Linked DNA regions of Lichenicola cladoniae. The protein of the gene in region 2 binds, or shares a complex with, the protein of the main gene of each other region. Links are inferred from orthologs where the notes say so. Each region holds a gene or a part of one and is shown on either strand. Other genes may lie near its edges.

Evidence for each region.
Region 1: the proteins of nusB (region 2) and rpsJ are in contact, whole or in part, in a solved structure (PDB 3D3B), measured with the Escherichia coli proteins. The link is inferred for Lichenicola cladoniae from one-to-one orthologs.

What each region holds. Positions count from the first base shown.
Region 1 is NZ_CP053708.1:1,146,592-1,154,826, forward strand. The notes cover bases 1-2,759. They hold rpsJ (30S ribosomal protein S10), read left to right. Parts: upstream 1-1,105; coding sequence 1,106-1,414; downstream 1,415-2,759. Other genes in these bases: tuf (elongation factor Tu), read left to right, coding at 1-1,057; rplC (50S ribosomal protein L3), read left to right, coding at 1,425-2,126; rplD (50S ribosomal protein L4), read left to right, coding at 2,138-2,752. Also shown: HN018_RS05210 (50S ribosomal protein L23), read left to right, coding at 2,788-3,084; rplB (50S ribosomal protein L2), read left to right, coding at 3,101-3,931; rpsS (30S ribosomal protein S19), read left to right, coding at 3,947-4,225; rplV (50S ribosomal protein L22), read left to right, coding at 4,227-4,655; rpsC (30S ribosomal protein S3), read left to right, coding at 4,659-5,336; rplP (50S ribosomal protein L16), read left to right, coding at 5,378-5,794; rpmC (50S ribosomal protein L29), read left to right, coding at 5,796-6,023; rpsQ (30S ribosomal protein S17), read left to right, coding at 6,037-6,336; rplN (50S ribosomal protein L14), read left to right, coding at 6,352-6,720; rplX (50S ribosomal protein L24), read left to right, coding at 6,720-7,037; rplE (50S ribosomal protein L5), read left to right, coding at 7,048-7,620; rpsN (30S ribosomal protein S14), read left to right, coding at 7,717-8,022; rpsH (30S ribosomal protein S8), read left to right, coding at 8,035-8,235. UniProt on the Escherichia coli protein: Involved in the binding of tRNA to the ribosomes. Part of the processive rRNA transcription and antitermination complex (rrnTAC). The complex forms an RNA-chaperone ring around the RNA exit tunnel of RNA polymerase (RNAP).
Region 2 is NZ_CP053708.1:1,611,891-1,620,304, forward strand. Bases 2,792-5,729 are described here. They hold nusB (transcription antitermination factor NusB), read left to right. Parts: upstream 2,792-3,946; coding sequence 3,947-4,513; downstream 4,514-5,729. Other genes in these bases: HN018_RS07465 (ABC transporter permease), read left to right, coding at 2,792-3,232; nrdR (transcriptional regulator NrdR), read left to right, coding at 3,346-3,891; thiL (thiamine-phosphate kinase), read left to right, coding at 4,510-5,469. Outside these bases: HN018_RS07455 (substrate-binding domain-containing protein), read left to right, coding at 1-666; HN018_RS07460 (sugar ABC transporter ATP-binding protein), read left to right, coding at 699-2,273; more of HN018_RS07465, read left to right, coding at 2,270-2,791; HN018_RS07485 (DUF4089 domain-containing protein), read left to right, coding at 5,910-6,101; HN018_RS07490 (AtzE family amidohydrolase), read left to right, coding at 6,098-7,504; oxalurate catabolism protein HpxZ, read left to right, coding at 7,511-7,915; HN018_RS07500 (hypothetical protein), read left to right, coding at 8,189-8,389; HN018_RS07505 (hypothetical protein), read left to right, coding at 8,410-8,414. UniProt on the Escherichia coli protein: Part of the processive rRNA transcription and antitermination complex (rrnTAC). The complex forms an RNA-chaperone ring around the RNA exit tunnel of RNA polymerase (RNAP).

The DNA.
Region 1 (8,235 bases), 470 kb from region 2 along the record:
GGCCTACGACCAGATTGACAAGGCTCCTGAGGAGCGCGCTCGCGGCATCACGATCTCGACTGCCCATGTCGAGTACGAGACCAAGAACCGCCATTACGCCCACGTCGATTGCCCGGGCCACGCCGACTACGTGAAGAACATGATCACCGGTGCCGCCCAGATGGACGGTGCGATCCTGGTCGTGTCCGCAGCCGATGGCCCGATGCCGCAGACCCGCGAGCACATCCTGCTTGCCCGTCAGGTCGGCGTTCCGGCACTGGTCGTGTTCCTGAACAAGGTTGATCAGGTCGATGATCCCGAGCTGCTCGAGCTCGTCGAGATGGAAGTGCGCGAGCTGCTTTCGTCCTACCAGTTCCCGGGCGACGACATTCCGATCGTGAAGGGCTCCGCGCTCGTCACCCTGAATGACGGCGACAAGACCCTCGGCGAGAATTCGGTGATCGAGCTGATGGCGGCAGTCGATGCCTACATCCCGCAGCCCGAGCGCATGATCGACCGTCCGTTCCTGATGCCGATCGAGGACGTGTTCTCGATCTCCGGCCGTGGCACCGTCGTCACCGGCCGCGTCGAGCGCGGCGTCGTCAATGTCGGCGAGGAAGTCGAGATCGTCGGCATCAAGAACACCGTCAAGACCGTCGTTACCGGCGTCGAGATGTTCCGCAAGCTGCTCGATCGCGGGCAGGCCGGCGACAACATCGGCGCGCTGCTGCGCGGCACGAAGCGTGAAGACGTCGAGCGCGGCCAGGTGCTTGCAAAGCCGGGTTCGATCACCCCGCACACCAAGTTCAAGGCCGAGGCCTACATCCTGACGAAGGAAGAGGGTGGCCGTCACACGCCGTTCTTCACCAACTATCGTCCGCAGTTCTACTTCCGCACGACCGACGTGACCGGTGTGGTTCAGCTTCCCGAGGGCACCGAGATGGTGATGCCGGGCGACAACATTTCGATGGATGTCGAGCTGATTGCCCCGATCGCGATGGACGAGGGTCTTCGTTTCGCAATTCGCGAAGGTGGCCGCACAGTCGGCGCCGGCGTGGTTGCATCGATCCAGGCCTGAAACCCAGCCGAGACAGAGGCCCCGAACTGAAGTTGGACTTGAGTTAATATGGACAACCAGAACATCCGCATTCGCCTGAAGGCGTACGATCACCGCGTGCTGGATAACAGCACAAAGGAAATCGTTAACACGGCGAAGCGTACGGGTGCGCGGGTTCGGGGTCCTATCCCGCTGCCGACGCATATCGAGAAATTCACCGTTAACCGCTCCCCTCATGTGGACAAGAAAAGCCGCGAGCAGTTCGAGATTCGGACTCATCGCCGGCTGCTCGACATCGTCGAGCCGACACCGCAAACCGTGGACGCACTCATGAAGCTCGACCTCGCCGCCGGCGTGGATGTCGAGATCAAGCTGTAAGGTCCAGACGATGCGCACCGGATTGATTGCAAAAAAGCTGGGTATGACCCGGCTTTTCAAGGACGACGGCACACATGTGCCGGTCACCGTCCTGCACCTCGACAATGTGCAGGTGGTCGATGTTCGTACCCAGGCTCGCGACGGCTACAACGCCGTCCAGCTCGGTTACGGCAACGCCAAGGTGAAGCATGTTTCCAAGCCGAACCGTGGCCACTTCGCCGGCCTGAAGGTCGAGCCGAAGAAGAAGCTCGCGGAGTTCCGCGTAGCCGAAGACGCCCTGCTCGAGTCCGGCGTCACCCTGTCTGCCGCCCATTTCGTGGTCGGCCAGAAGGTTGACGTGACCGGGACCAGCAAGGGCAAGGGCTTCGCCGGCGGTATGAAGCGCTGGAACTTCGCAGGTCTCGAAGCCTCGCACGGCGTGTCGGTCAGCCATCGGTCCCTCGGATCGACCGGTAACCGCCAGGATCCGGGCAGGACCTTCAAGAACAAGAAGATGCCTGGCCATCTCGGCATGGAGCGGGTGACCACTCTGAACCTCGAGATCGCTCTCGTGGATGCAGAGCGGAGCCTCGTCATGGTTCGCGGTTCCATTCCCGGTGGCAAGAATGGCTACGTGCGGATCCGCGATGCGATCAAGAAGGCTCGCCACGTCGATGCGCCGTATCCGGCCGCACTCGTCGAAGCGGCAGCCACCACACCGGCTGCAGGCTGAGGAAGAGGGCAATGGACGTCGATATCAAGACCCTCGACAACGGTAGCGCTGGTTCGACCAGCCTGCCTGACGAGATTTTCGGGGCAACCCCGCGCAGCGACATCATGGCGCGCGTGGTTCAGTGGCAGCTCGCCAAGCGCCGTGCCGGCACCCACAAGGTGAAGGGCATGGGCGAGGTTTCGGGCACCACCCGCAAGCCCTACAAGCAGAAGGGCACCGGTAACGCCCGCCAGGGTTCGCTGCGCGCTCCGCAGTTCCGGACCGGTGGCGCCGTGCATGGACCCGTCGTGCGCAGCCACGCCTTCAGCCTTCCCAAGAAGGTTCGCCGGCTCGGCCTGATCTCGGCGCTGTCGCAGAAGCATGCGGATGGCAAGCTGATCGTCCTCGACGTGGCGAACGGCACGGCCAAGACCGCCGAGCTCGCGGCGAAGCTGAAGGTTCTCGGCTGGACATCGGCACTGATCGTGGATGGCATCGTGGACGAGGCGTTCCTGCGCTCCGCCCGCAACCTGCCCAAGATCGACGTGCTGCCGTCCGTCGGCGCCAACGTCTACGACATCCTGAACCATGAAGTTCTGGCGATCACCCGCGCCGGGCTCGAAGGCCTGAAGGAGCGCCTGGCATGACCAATATCCTGGCGATCCGCCGGTCGGCCGAGCGCATGTCGCGCGAGGCGATGTATGACATCGTCCGCGCGCCGCTGATCACCGAGAAGGCCACCGCGCTTTCCGAGAAGAACCAGGTCGTGTTCCGGGTATCGATCGATGCGACCAAGCCGCAGATCAAGGCTGCGGTCGAGGGTCTGTTCGGTGTGAAGGTTCTCGGGGTGAACACGCTGATCCAGAAGGGCAAGACGAAGCGCTTCCGTGGTCGTCCTGGTGTTCGTTCCGACGTCAAGAAGGCGTTTGTGCAGCTTGCGGAGGGTCAGTCGATCGATCTCTCCGCCCGGCTCGCCTGACGCGGGGTAGATTTCGATGGCATTAAAGCACTTTAAGCCTGTCACACCGTCGCTGCGCGGAACGGTCCTGATCGACCGCAGCGAACTGTGGAAGGGCAAGCCGGTCAAGACCCTCACCGAGGGCAAGCACAATACCGGTGGACGTAACAATCACGGTCGGACGACATCGTTCTTCCGGGGTGGTGGTCACAAGCGGACCTATCGTTTCGTGGACTTCAAGCGTCGCAAGTTCGACGTTGTCGGCACGATCGAGCGGATCGAGTATGACCCGAACCGCACGGCGTTCATCGCGCTGGTGAAGTACGCCGATGGCGAGCTGGCCTATATCCTGGCTCCCCAGCGTATCAAGGCTGGCGACCAGGTGATTGCCGGCGCACGCGTCGACATCAAGCCGGGTAACGCGATGCCGCTGTCGGCCATTCCGGTCGGCACGATCGTGCACAACATCGAGCTGAAGCAGGGCGCCGGCGGCAAGATGTCGCGCTCCGCGGGCACCTATGCCCAGCTGGTCGGCAAGGATAGCGGCTACGCGCAGATCAAGCTGCAGTCCGGCGAATTGCGCGTCGTTCGCGGCGAATGCATGGCGACTGTCGGTGCGGTGTCGAACCCGGACAACATGAACCAGAGCATCGGCAAGGCCGGTCGCGCACGCTGGATGGGCCGTCGTCCGCATAACCGCGGCGTCGTCATGAACCCGGTCGACCATCCGCACGGTGGTGGTGAGGGTCGTACGTCGGGCGGTCGTCATCCGGTTACCCCGTGGGGCAAGCCGACCAAGGGCTACAAGACGCGTGGTAACAAGCGCACCGACAGCCTGATCATCCGTCGCCGCAAGACCGGCAAGTAAGGGGGGCAAACAGAGATGGCACGTTCCGTCTGGAAAGGCCCGTTCGTTGACGGGTATCTGCTGAACAAGGCCGAGGCGTCGCGCGCATCGGGTCGTAACGAAGTGATCAAGATCTGGTCGCGTCGCTCCACGATCCTGCCGCAGTTCGTCGGCCTCGTGTTCGGTGTCTATAACGGTCACAAGTTCCTGCCCGTGCAGGTCAACGAGAACATGGTCGGACACAAGTTTGGCGAGTTCTCGCCGACGCGCACCTTCACAGGGCATTCGTCCGACAAGAAGGCGAGGCGCGGCTAACATGAGCAAGCCGAAGCACACACGCGCCCTCGGCGAGACCGAGGCGCAGGCGATCACCCGGAACATCCGCGTCAGCCCACGCAAGCTGAACCTGGTTGCCGGCCTGATCCGCAACAAGCCGGTGGCGCAGGCCGTCGCGACGCTGACCTTCAGCAAGCGACGGATCGCGCTCGCCGTGAAGAAGACGCTCGAGAGCGCCATCGCCAACGCCGAGAACAACCATCAGCTCGACGTCGACCAGCTGGTCGTGAAGCACGCCGAAGTCGGCAAGGCGATCGTGATGCGCCGCTTCCATGCCCGCGGTCGTGGCCGGTCGGCGCAGATCGAGAAGTTCTTCAGCCACCTCAAGATCGTGGTGGCCGAGCAAGCGGTCGCGGTTCCGGCTCCCAAGAGCCCGGCTCCCGAGAACACCGAGCAGAAGGCGGCCTGATCCATGGGTCACAAGGTCAATCCGATCGGGCTCCGGCTCGGCATCAATCGCACCTGGGACAGCCGCTGGTACGCCGGCGCTGACTACGCGAAGCTGCTGCATGACGACCTGAAGCTGCGCAGCTACCTGCGCAAGAAGCTGTCCGGTGCCGGCGTGTCGCGCGTCGTGATCGAGCGTCCGGCGAAGAAGCCGCGCGTGACGATCTATGCCGCACGGCCTGGCGTCGTCATCGGCAAGAAGGGCCAGGACATCGACGTGTTGCGTCGTGATCTCGCCCGCATGGCGAAGACCGACGTCGCGCTGAACATCGTCGAGATCCGCAAGCCGGAAATCGATGCGCAGCTGGTTGCCGAGAACATCGCGCAGCAGCTCGAGCGTCGGGTGGCGTTCCGTCGCGCCATGAAGCGTGCCGTTCAGTCCGCGATGCGTCTCGGCGCACAGGGCATCCGCATCAACTGCGGCGGACGTCTCGGTGGCGCAGAGATCGCCCGCGTCGAGTGGTATCGCGAAGGCCGGGTGCCGCTGCACACGCTTCGCGCCGACATCGACTACGGCGTCGCAACCGCAAAGACGACCTATGGCACGTGCGGCGTGAAGGTCTGGATCTTCAAGGGCGAGATCCTGACCCACGACCCGCTGTCGCAGGACCGTCGTGCCGCCGAGCAGGCGCCGCAGCGCTGATCAGACCCCGGGCCATGCCTGGCGCCTTAGGATAGACGAACATGCTTTCCCCGAAGCGGACGAAATACCGCAAGGCCCACAAGGGCCGCATTCATGGACTGGCCAAGGCCGGCACGACGCTGAACTTCGGTGCGTTCGGCCTGAAGGCCCTGGAGCCGGAGCGGGTGACCGCCCGGCAGATCGAAGCCTCGCGCCGTGCGATCACACGTGCGATGAAGCGCGCGGGCCGCGTCTGGATCCGGATCTTCCCGGACGTTCCGGTCTCGACAAAGCCTGCCGAAGTCCGCATGGGCTCCGGCAAGGGATCGCCCGAGTTCTGGGTGGCCCGGGTGAAGCCGGGTCGCATCGTGTTCGAGATCGACGGCGTGCCGGTCGAGATCGCGAAGCAGGCTCTGGCACTCGGCGCTGCGAAGCTGCCGATCAAGACCAAGTTCGTGACCCGCATCGGGGAGGCCTGAGATGGCGAAAGCAACCAAGCCGTCTGAGCTGCGGGCGAAGACGGAGGACGAGCTGAACACTTTGCTGCTCGACCTTAAGAAGGAGCAGTTCAACCTGCGCTTCCAGCGTGCCGTCGGTCAGACCGAGGGTGCGAGCCGTGTGCGTGAAGTGCGGCGCGAAATTGCGCGGCTCAAGACCGTGCAGCATTCCAACAAAAAGTCCGTGGCAGTCGCCGCGGCGAAGTCCTGAGAGGAGACGGGCGATGCCTAGGCGCGTCCTCACGGGGCGGGTAACGAGCGACAAGATGGACAAGACCATTACGGTTCTGGTCGATCGTCGAGTCATTCATCCGCTCTACAAGAAGTTCATCCGTCGCTCCAAGAAGTATGCGGCGCACGACGAAGCCAACGAGTGCAAGATCGGCGACACCGTTCGTATTCTCGAGTGCCCGCCGATCAGCAAGCGCAAGACCTGGACCGTGGTGACACGCAACGGGACGGCCATGGGTGACGCCAGCACGGTTGCGACCGCGCCGACTTCGCTCGAATCCGTGTCGGCCTGAAGGGGCTAGAGACCAATGATCCATCCCGAGACCAACCTGGACGTGGCCGATAATTCGGGCGCACGTCGGGTGCAGTGCATCAAGGTGCTGGGCGGCTCCAAGCGGAAGACCGCCTCGGTCGGCGACGTGATCGTCGTTTCCATCAAGGAAGCGATCCCACGCGGCAAGGTAAAGAAGGGCGACGTTCACCAGGCGGTGATCGTGCGAACGTCTTTCCCGGTCCGCCGTGCGGACGGCAGCGCGATCCGTTTCGATCGCAACGCCGCGGTGCTGATCAACAAGCAGCAGGAGCCGATCGGCACCCGCATCTTCGGCCCGGTCGTCCGTGAACTGCGTGCGCGCAAGTTCATGAAGATCATCTCGCTGGCACCGGAGGTGCTGTGATGGCTGCTCGTATCAAGAAGGGCGACCAGGTTCTCGTCATCACCGGTTCCTCCAAGGGCACCCGTGGCGAAGTCCTGTCGGTATCGCCGACCGCCTCCAAGGCGATCGTTCGCGGCGTGGCCTTGGCCAAGCGTCATACCAAGCCGAGCCAGGGTCAGCCGGGTGGCATCATCGAGCGTGAAGCCTCGGTGCACCTGTCGAACCTGAAGCTGATCGATCCCAAGAGCGGCAAGCCGACCAAGGTCGGTTTCCGGGTGATCGAGGGCGGCGCCAAGGTCCGTGTCGCCAAGGCGACCGGCGAAATCATCGAGAGCTGAGGAGGCGACGATGTCAGACACAACGGAAGTCCGTGCCCTGCCTCGCATGCAGCAGCGCTACAACGACGAGATGCGTGCTGCACTGCGCGAGCAGTTTGGCTACAAGAACGTGATGCAGGTTCCGCGTCTCGAGAAGATCGTCATCAACATGGGTGTCGGCGAAGCCGCCGGCGACCAGAAGAAGCTCGATGCGGCCGTTGCCGAATTGACCCTCATCGCCGGCCAGAAGCCGGTGAAGACGGTCGCGAAGAAGGCGATCGCCGGCTTCAAGATCCGTGAAGGCCTGCCGATCGGCACCAAGGTGACGCTTCGCAAGGTCCGCATGTATGAGTTCCTTGATCGTCTGGTGACGATCGCGATGCCGCGCGTGCGCGACTTCCGCGGTCTGGCCCCGAACAAGGGCTTCGACGGTCGCGGCAATTTCGCGATGGGTGTCAAGGAACAGATCGTGTTTCCTGAGATCAACTACGATAAGGTGGATCAGGTCCGCGGCATGGACATCATCTTCGTGACCACTGCGAAGACCGATGCCGAGGCGAAGGCTCTCTTGAAGGCGTTCGATCTGCCGTTCGTCGCCGGATAAGGTGGCGGTCGGCGGTATATCCGTCTTTACCGACTAGAAGCTTTTTTTGGAAAACCGCTGGGCGAGCCCGGCAGGTTCCGGAGGGTAGAACAAGGCATGGCTAAGACTTCCAGCGTCAATCGCAACCTCAAGCGCACTGCAATGGCAGCGCGCGACAAGGGCAAGCGGTCGGCACTCAAGAACATCGTTATGGATCGTACGCTCCCCGTGGAGGACCGGTTCGAGGCTTCGTTGAAGCTCGCCGAGCTGCCGCGCAACGGATCGCGTGTCCGCGTGAAGCTGCTCTGCAAGCTGACCGGGCGTTCGCGCGCCAATTATCGGAAGTTCGGCCTCAGCCGAATTGCCCTGCGCGATTTGGCTAGCTCGGGGCAGATCCCCGGCATGGTCAAGTCGAGCTGGTAAGGAGCACGACCCATGTCCATGTCCGATCCACTGGGTGACATGCTCACCCGGATCCGCAATGCACAGCGTGCCCGTCACGTCGCGTGCGTTGCTCCCGCATCCAAGCTCCGTGCGAACGTCCTCGAGGCGCTGCGTCGCGAGGGCTACATCCGTGGCTTCAAGCTCGAAGAGATCCGCACGGGCATCGCCCAGCTGCGCATCGAGCTGAAATAC
Region 2 (8,414 bases):
GGCATAAAGCTGGTCTTCATGGATAACGTCGCCGTCGATATGACACCGGGCAAGGATTACGTGTCGGTGACCGCGTCCGACAACCAGAGCAACGCGATGTTCGCGACGCGCGAACTGGCTGCCCGCATCGGCAACAAGGGCGAGATCGGTTTCATCACCCTGGTCTACGACTACTATTATTCGGTCGCCGCCCGGAAAGTCGGCATGCTGAAGGCGCTTGAATCGCTGCCCGACGTCAAGCTGGTCCAGACCAGCACCTTCGCCACGCCGGAAAAAGCCTACGGCGTCGCCACCGCGATGATGACCGCGCATCCGAACCTCAAGGGGATCTTCGTCGCCTGGGATACGCCCGCCGAGCAGGTCGTGGCAGCCGCCAAAACCCTCGGGCGCAAAATCGTCGTCACCACCAACGATCTTGCAACCGACAGCGCCTATTACGTCGCCCGCGACGAGATCTCGGCGATCGGCTCGCAGCGTCCGTACGACCAGGGCGTGGCCGAGGCGAAATCGGCCGGCTATGCGCTGCTCGGCCTGAAAGTGCCGCCGTATATCGAGGTGCCGACCCTGGCCGTCACCAAGCTGAACCTGCTCAGCGCGCTCAAGGACGTCACCAAGGAGGAGCCGCCGGCATCGCTGGTCAAGCTCTGCAGGGGCCAGTGCTTCTGAAGGGGCCCGTGCTTCTCGAAGGGTCGGGACCTGTGACCGGGGCGGCGAGCGGCGCATGGGAGGCCGGTGACCCGCCTCTCGTCAGCCTGAGGCAGATCAGCAAGAGCTTCGGTGCGAACCGCGTTCTCTACGATGTCGACTTCGAACTGTTCCCCGGCGAGGTGCATGCGCTGCTCGGCGAGAACGGTGCTGGCAAGTCGACGCTGATGAAGATCCTGATGGGCATCCATCGGGCGGATGCCGGCGAGGTGGTGCTGCAGGGGGAACCGATCGGCGGCCACTCCGTCAGCGACCATCTGTCGCGCGGGATCGCGATGATCTTCCAGGAACTCAGCCTGATCCCGAACGGCACCGTGGCCGAGAACGTGTTTCTCGGCCACGAGCCGCAGGTGGCCAGGCTCTGGGTCGACCAGCGGGCGATGCGCCGGGAGACGGAGCGCCTGATCGCGTCGCTCGGCTTCGAATTGTCGGCCGATGCGGAGATCCGCTCGCTGGCGTTCGCACAGCGACAGATGGTCGAGATCCTGAAAGCGCTGTCGCGTGGCGCGCGGGTGCTGATCATGGACGAGCCGACCTCGTCGCTTACCATGCGGGAGGAAACCGCGCTGTTCGAGCTGATCGCCGGACTGAAGCGCCGCGGCATCGGCATCATCTACATCAGCCATCGCATGGCCGAGATATTCGCCATCGCAGACCGGCTCAGCATCATCAAGGACGGCCGCATGATCGGCCCGCTGAAGCCCGGCGACACCTCGGTGGAAAAGATCGCGTCCATGATGTCCAAGGCATCGTCCGCGGCGACATTGCCGGCGAGCCCCGTCACGCCGGCCGTGCGTCCCACCTCGGCCGGCCCGGTTCTCGAAGTCCGCAGCCTGGCCACCCGAGGCAAGCTGCGCGACGTCTCGCTGGTCGTGGCGCCCGGGGAGGTCGTCGGCATCGCCGGGCTGGTCGGCAGCGGACGCTCGACGTTGCTGAAGGCCTTGTTCGGACTGCTGCCGGACTGCCGTGGCGAGATCCGGCTCGATGGCCGGGTGATCGCACCGGGACGCACCCACGCGGCGCTCGAGGCCGGCATGGCGCTGGTGCCGGAGGATCGTCGGCTCGAGGGCCTCGTGGTGAAGCACAGCCTGGCCGACAACATCGCGCTCCCGAGCCTGGATCGCCTGCGGCTCGGCCGCCTGCTGCCGATGGTGCCGGCGGCGCGCCAGGACCGCCTGTTCGAGCGCTTCCGGCAGGCCCTCAACATCGTGGCGACCGGTCCAAGCCAGCACGCGCAGCTTCTGAGCGGCGGCAACCAGCAGAAGATCGTGTTCGGCAAGTGGCTGGCGCGTGCGCCGCGGCTCCTGCTGCTCGACGAGCCGACCTCCGGCGTGGACGTCAACGCCAAGGCGGAGATGCGCGCGCTGATCCGCAGCACCGCGGCCACGGGAGTGGGCGTGGTGCTGGTCTCGTCCGAGTTCGATGAACTCGTGACCACCGCCGACAGGATCCTGATCCTGGTCGGCGGCTCCATCGTCGCCACGGCACCGGACCAGGCCGACGAACCGACACTGCGTGCCTTCCTTCAGACCGAAGTGACGGCCGCGAAGACAAGGGTTCCCGCATGACGGATATCGCACTGCCCGGCACCCGGCCGCCGCTAGGCCGGACGATCGGCAGGTTCCTGGCGGATCACGTCACCTTCGTGATCTTCGGTTTCGTCACCCTGTTCTTCATCGTGATGGCGCCGAATTTCGCGTCCGCGGCGACCGCCGGTGCTATCCTGCGCATTACCGCGATCGTGTCGGTGATCGCGGTCGGCATGACCTTCGTAATCGTATCGGGCGAGATCGACCTGTCGGTCGGTTCGGTCGCCAGCTTCTCGGGCATGATCGTGGCCATGCTGGTGCAGGCGAACTGGCCGTCCTGGGCGGCGGCCTTGCTGGTCCTGCTGATGGGCGCCGTCATCGGTGCGATCAACGGATTGCTGGTCACCCGGCTGCGCATCCCGTCCTTCCTGGTCACGCTCGGCATGCTGAGCGTGTTCTCCGGCGGGGCGATGACGCTGACCGACACCATGCCGGTGCCGATCGTCGACGACGCATTCGGCACGACGTTCTGGAACGGCCAGGTCGCGGGCCTGCCGATGCCGATCTGGTGGACGGTCATCACCGTTCTTGTCGGCGGGTTCCTGCTGCATTTCTCTCTGTTCGGCCGCCGCATCTTCGCCTGCGGCGGCAATGCCGTGGCGGCGCAGTTCACCGGCATCAATGTGGGCCGGATCAAGATCATCGGCTTCATGCTCTGCAGCATGTCCGCTGCCTTGGCGGGAATGATGCTGGCGGCACGCAGCGGTGCCGGCAATCCGAACATGGGGGTCGGGCTCGAACTCGATGTGATCGCCGCCGTCATCATCGGCGGCACCAGCCTGTTCGGCGGCTACGGCACCATCCTGGGTTCGGTGGTCGGCGCGATCTTCATCGGCATCATCGGCTTCGGCCTGCTGGTCATGGGGTTTTCCACCACCATCCAGGAGATCATCAAGGGCGCGATCATTATCCTAGCGGTCTCGGTCAACCGCCGCTGACTCGCATCCCGGGATCATAGCGTTTCGCCCAGGAACCCCGCACTTGCCACTGCGGCTGCGGGAGTGCACCTCTCCGGAACCGCCGATTTCTCGAATTTGATCAGGATCCACCCATGCGTTGCCCGTTCTGCGGCCACGAGGACACGCAGGTCAAAGACAGCCGGCCGAACGAGGACGGCGCCGCAATCAGGCGCCGCCGCTTCTGCGCCGGCTGCGGCCAGCGCTTCACGACGATCGAGCGGGTGCAGCTCAGGGAGCTGATGATCGCCAAGTCGGACGGGCGGCGGGTGCCGTTCGAGCGGGAGAAGCTGGCCCGCTCGATCCGCATCGCCATGCGCAAGCGTCCGGTCGATGAGGAGCGGATCGAGCGGATCGTCAACGGCCTGGTGCGTCAGCTCGAGGCCTCCGGCGAAACCGAGATCCCGAGCGCGCAGCTCGGCGAGCTGGTCATGGACACTCTGCGCGAGGTGGATACCGTCGCCTATGTGCGCTTTGCCAGCGTCTATCGCGACTTTCGCGAAGCCCGCGATTTCGAGACCATCCTGGGCTCGCTGACCAATGTCGCCCTGCGTGAGGCCGGCACCGATGCCGTTCGCGAGCTCGGAGCGGCCAGCCGCGAGTTCGGCGAGGCTGGACCTGACCGGCCAAAGGGACGATGAAGCGCGTCATGACCGCCATGACACGCCGATCGGACCGCCGCAGGGACATAACCTGATGGCGGAGGGCCAGACACGCCGCAAGCAGGCGCCACGCAGCAGGCCGCGCACTGCCGCGCGGGTCGGCGCCGTGCAGGCGCTGTTCCAGAGCGAGCAGGGCGGCGAGAGCGCGGAAAGCGTGATCGACCAGTTCGTGCGCCACCGCCTCGGCGAGCTGCCGGGTACCGGCGGCTACGAGGAAGGTCGCGTGCCCGATGCGGATGTGGCGCTGTTCGGCCGGATCGTGCGCACCGCGGTGACCGAGCAGGATCGGCTCGACCTGATGCTGGTCGAGGCGCTGCCCGAGGAATGGCCGCTGGCACGGCTCGATCCGGTGCTGCGGGCGCTGCTGCGCGCGGCCGGTGGCGAGCTCACGATGGCGGACGGCCCGCCCGGCCGGGTGGTGATCAACGAATATCTCGACGTGGCGCACGGGTTCTTCTCCGGCGACGAGCCGCGCATGGTGAACGGGTTGCTGAACGCGCTGGGCCGCCGGCTCCGGCCGCAGGATTTCGACGTCGATGCGCCGGCACCCGCCCCGGAACAGGAACCCGAACCGGACGTCTCCGAACAGACAGGTCCGTGACCGAGCCGGCTGCCGAGTTCGCTTTCATCGCGCGGCATTTCAGGCCGCTGGCCGGGCCGGGCGGGCTGGCGTTGTCGGACGACGCGGCGGTCTTTCTGCCCCCAGCCGGGCGCGAACTGGTGATGTGCGCCGACGCCATGGTGTCGGGCGTTCATTTTCTTGCCGCGGATCCGCCGGACACCGTGGCGCGCAAGCTGCTGCGGGTGAACCTGTCCGATCTCGCGGCAATGGGCGCCGAACCGCTCGGCTACCTGATGACCGTGTCGGTGCCACCCGACCTGCCTCCCAACTGGTTCGAGGGTTTCGGCGCCGGGCTGGCGATCGACCAGGCCCAGTACGGTCTCTCGCTCTTCGGCGGCGACACCACCTCGACCACCGGGCCGCTGGTCCTTTCTCTCACGATCGTCGGCCATGTCGCACCCGGCGCCGCGCTGCGTCGCAACGGTGCGCAGGCCGGCGACGGTATCTGGGTGACCGGAACCATCGGCGACGGCACCCTCGGCCTGGCCTGCCTGACCGGGGAACTCGATGACGACACCGGGCAGTTGGCCGACCGCTACCGGCTGCCGCAGCCGCGCATGGGGATGAAGCTGGCCGGCGTGGCGCATGCGGCGATCGACGTGTCCGACGGGCTGGTGCAGGACCTCGGGCATCTCTGTCGCGAGAGCGGCGTGGCTGCCCGGATCGAGGCGGCCCTGGTGCCGGCGTCGGAGGCGGCGCGTCAGGCCGGTCCGGCCTGGCTCGAGCGCCGGCTGAGCGGCGGCGACGATTACGAACTTCTGCTGGCGGTGCCGCCAGGGGCAGAGGCGACATTGCTCGCCGAGGCAGGGGCCGCTTGTATCCGGGTGACCCGGATCGGCATGTTCGAAGCCGGCCTGGACGCGGTCCACGTGATCGCCCCGGACGGCACTGCGCTCATCTTCGAGCGTCCCGGCTGGAGCCATTTTCCCGGATAGACCCAATTGGCGGCATGGTACCTGCTCGACCGGGATGTGCCATCGACGAGAAGAGAGCCAGAGCCAGATGCATGTGACCGCGCTGCCCGCCACCCTGCCGTCGCCAGCGGTGCCGGGTCATGCGCTCGACGCCGAGGCGTGCTGCATCGGGCAAATGCTGGTCGGAGCTCTCACGTTCGGCAGTGCAGCGGTAATTGGAGCGCGTCGATCCGCGCACGAAATGTTCCACGCGCGGTCGGGCGAGAGCATCGTGAATCGCGGCTTGCGCAATTGTAGCCTTCACCTCGGATCGGCGATAATGGTCGAACCGGGTTCGGAGCATGGGTTGGAAACTACCGGCATGACCAAGCTCCGCACATACGATCCGCCGACCTCATCCGTGCGGGACAGTCGGCCATGATGATCGACAACGAGGACCGGCTGGTGCCCGGCGGCCCGGCGTGAGTAGTTCCGAGCCGGCCGACCAGGCCATCCTGGCCGCACAGGCGGCGCGCTTCCTCGGTCTTTCCCTGGATCCCGCGCATCTCGACGGGATCGCCGCCAGTCTCGAACTGCTCGAAAGCCACGCGGCCCGGGTGATGGCGATGGTGCTGCCGCACGATATCGAGCCGGCACCGGTGTTCGTCGCGTGATCGACGCAACGGTTCTCGCCGATGGTGTGCGCACCGGTCGATGGTCGGCGGTCGAGCTGGTGAGGCAGGCACTCGACCGGATTGGCCGGCACGACCCGCTGCTGAACTGCTTCACCCATGTCCGGTCGACCGATTCCCTTGACGAAGCCGCCGCGTCCGATGCGGCGCGCGCCAGGGGCGAGGTGCAGGGCCCGCTGGCCGGGGTGCCGTTCGCGGTCAAGAACCTGTTCGACGTGGCGGGCCACACCACGATCGCCGGCTCGCGGGTGCTGGCCGGCCATCCTCCGGCGGAGCGGGATGCGACCATCGTGGCCCGGCTACGGCAGGCGGGCGCGATCCTGCTCGGCCAGCTGAACATGGACGAGTTCGCCTACGGCTTCTCCACCGAGAACAGTCACTACGGCACCACCGCCAATCCGCACGACCCGGACTGCATTGCCGGCGGTTCTTCGGGGGGATCGGCGGCTGCGGTGGCAGCCGGGCTGGTCGCGCTTAGCCTCGGGTCCGACACCAACGGGTCGATCCGGGTGCCGGCATCGCTGTGTGGGGTGTTCGGCCTGAAGCCGACCTACGGACGGTTGTCGCGCGCCGGTGCGTTCCCCTTCGTTGCCAGCCTGGACCATGTCGGTCCGTTCGCCCGGAGCGTGCGGGATCTCGCCCTGGCCTACGAGCTGATGCAGGGCGCCGACGATCGCGATCCGGTCATGGCCAGGCGAGGGCATGACCCGGCGCTGGCCGGACTCGGCGCCGGAACGGGCTTGCCGCCGGGCTTTCGTGTCGGGGTGCTGCAGGGCTGGTTCCGGCGAGGCGCTTCGGATCAGGCGCTGGCGGCGGTCGATCACGTCGCGCAAGCCCTGGCCCGGGCAGGCGCCATCGTCGAACCGGCTGTGCTCGAGGATGCCGAGACGGCACGCTCGGCGGCGTTCGTCATGACCGGCGCGGAGGGCGGTGCGCTTCACCTGCCCTGGCTGGCGACCGACGCGGGATCGTATGATCCGGCGGTGCGCGACCGGCTGATCGCCGGGGCGATGATCCCGGCCTCGGTGGTGATCCAGGCGCAGCGGGTGCGCAGCCATTTCCGTGCGCAGGTGGCACGCTTGTTCGAAACGACGGACCTTCTGCTCGCCCCGGCGACACCGTTCCCGGCGGTCCGGCGTGGACATGCGACGATCATGCTGGACGGGAAGCCGGTGTCCGCCCGTGCCAACATGGGCCTCTACACCCAGCCGATCAGCTTCGTCGGCCTGCCGGTGGTGAACGTGCCGATCCAGCACGAGCAGGACCGGTTGCCGATCGGCGTGCAGGTGATCACCCGGCCCTGGGCCGAAAGCCTCGGCCTGCGCGTGGCGGCGATCCTGGAGCGGGACGACATCACCCGGGTACGCGAGCTTGCCTATGACTGATCACGCATGAACGGCAAGGCCGGCGAGCTCGCGATCGACGATCCGGCGACGCTGGCGGAGGTGACCTCGCATGTGGCGCGCTACGAGGCGGCGTTGATGGCGAACGATTTCGCCGTGCTGGACGAGCTGTTCCGGCACTCGCCGCTGACCCGCCGCTTCGGGGCGACCGAGCAGCTATACGGGTTCGAGGCGATCGCCGCCTATCGCCGGGACCGCCCGGGTGGCGCGCCGCCTCGTCGTATCCTGCGACAATCGATCACCACCTACGGCACCGATTTCGCCACCGCTGACATCGAGTTCCAGCCGATCGGCACCGACCGGCTCGGACGGCAGACCCAGAGCTGGGTTCGCACCGGGAAGGGCTGGCGGGTCGTCTCCGCGCATGTCTCCTTCATGTCGGTCCCAGATTAGTCAGGCCCGGGATGTCCGCTTCCGGATCGGCTACGTCCCACCGCCAGGCGATTCCCACCGACCGTGTCCAGCGCGAGCGCTCGGCTGCCCGAACTTCCGATGCTGCCATCATCGCTCTTGGCCGCTACGCCGCGGTCTGGCACTGATGCCGCAGTTCTGACGGCTTCGGGGTTCGCGATGCGACTGGTTCGGCTTGTTTAGCTTTATCTGCCCCTGCTCGGGGTGCCTCTGCTGCTGTCCGCTTGTGGCGGGCATTCGAACTCGGCACCGACCTTGTCGGTTTCCTGTAACGGCAGCCTGGTCCTGGCCGGCGCCAGCTCGATCGACGTGACCTACCTCGCCGGCAAGAGCACAATGCTCAGCTTCCCGGACCCGGCCAACCCGGGCCATGTCGGATCGTTGCCGGTGTCCGACGGTCAGCCCTGCACGATCACCCCGTCGGTGAACAAGGCCGACAAGCCGGGCGCGTCCTGATCGTCCAGCCGGTCGCCTGGATGCA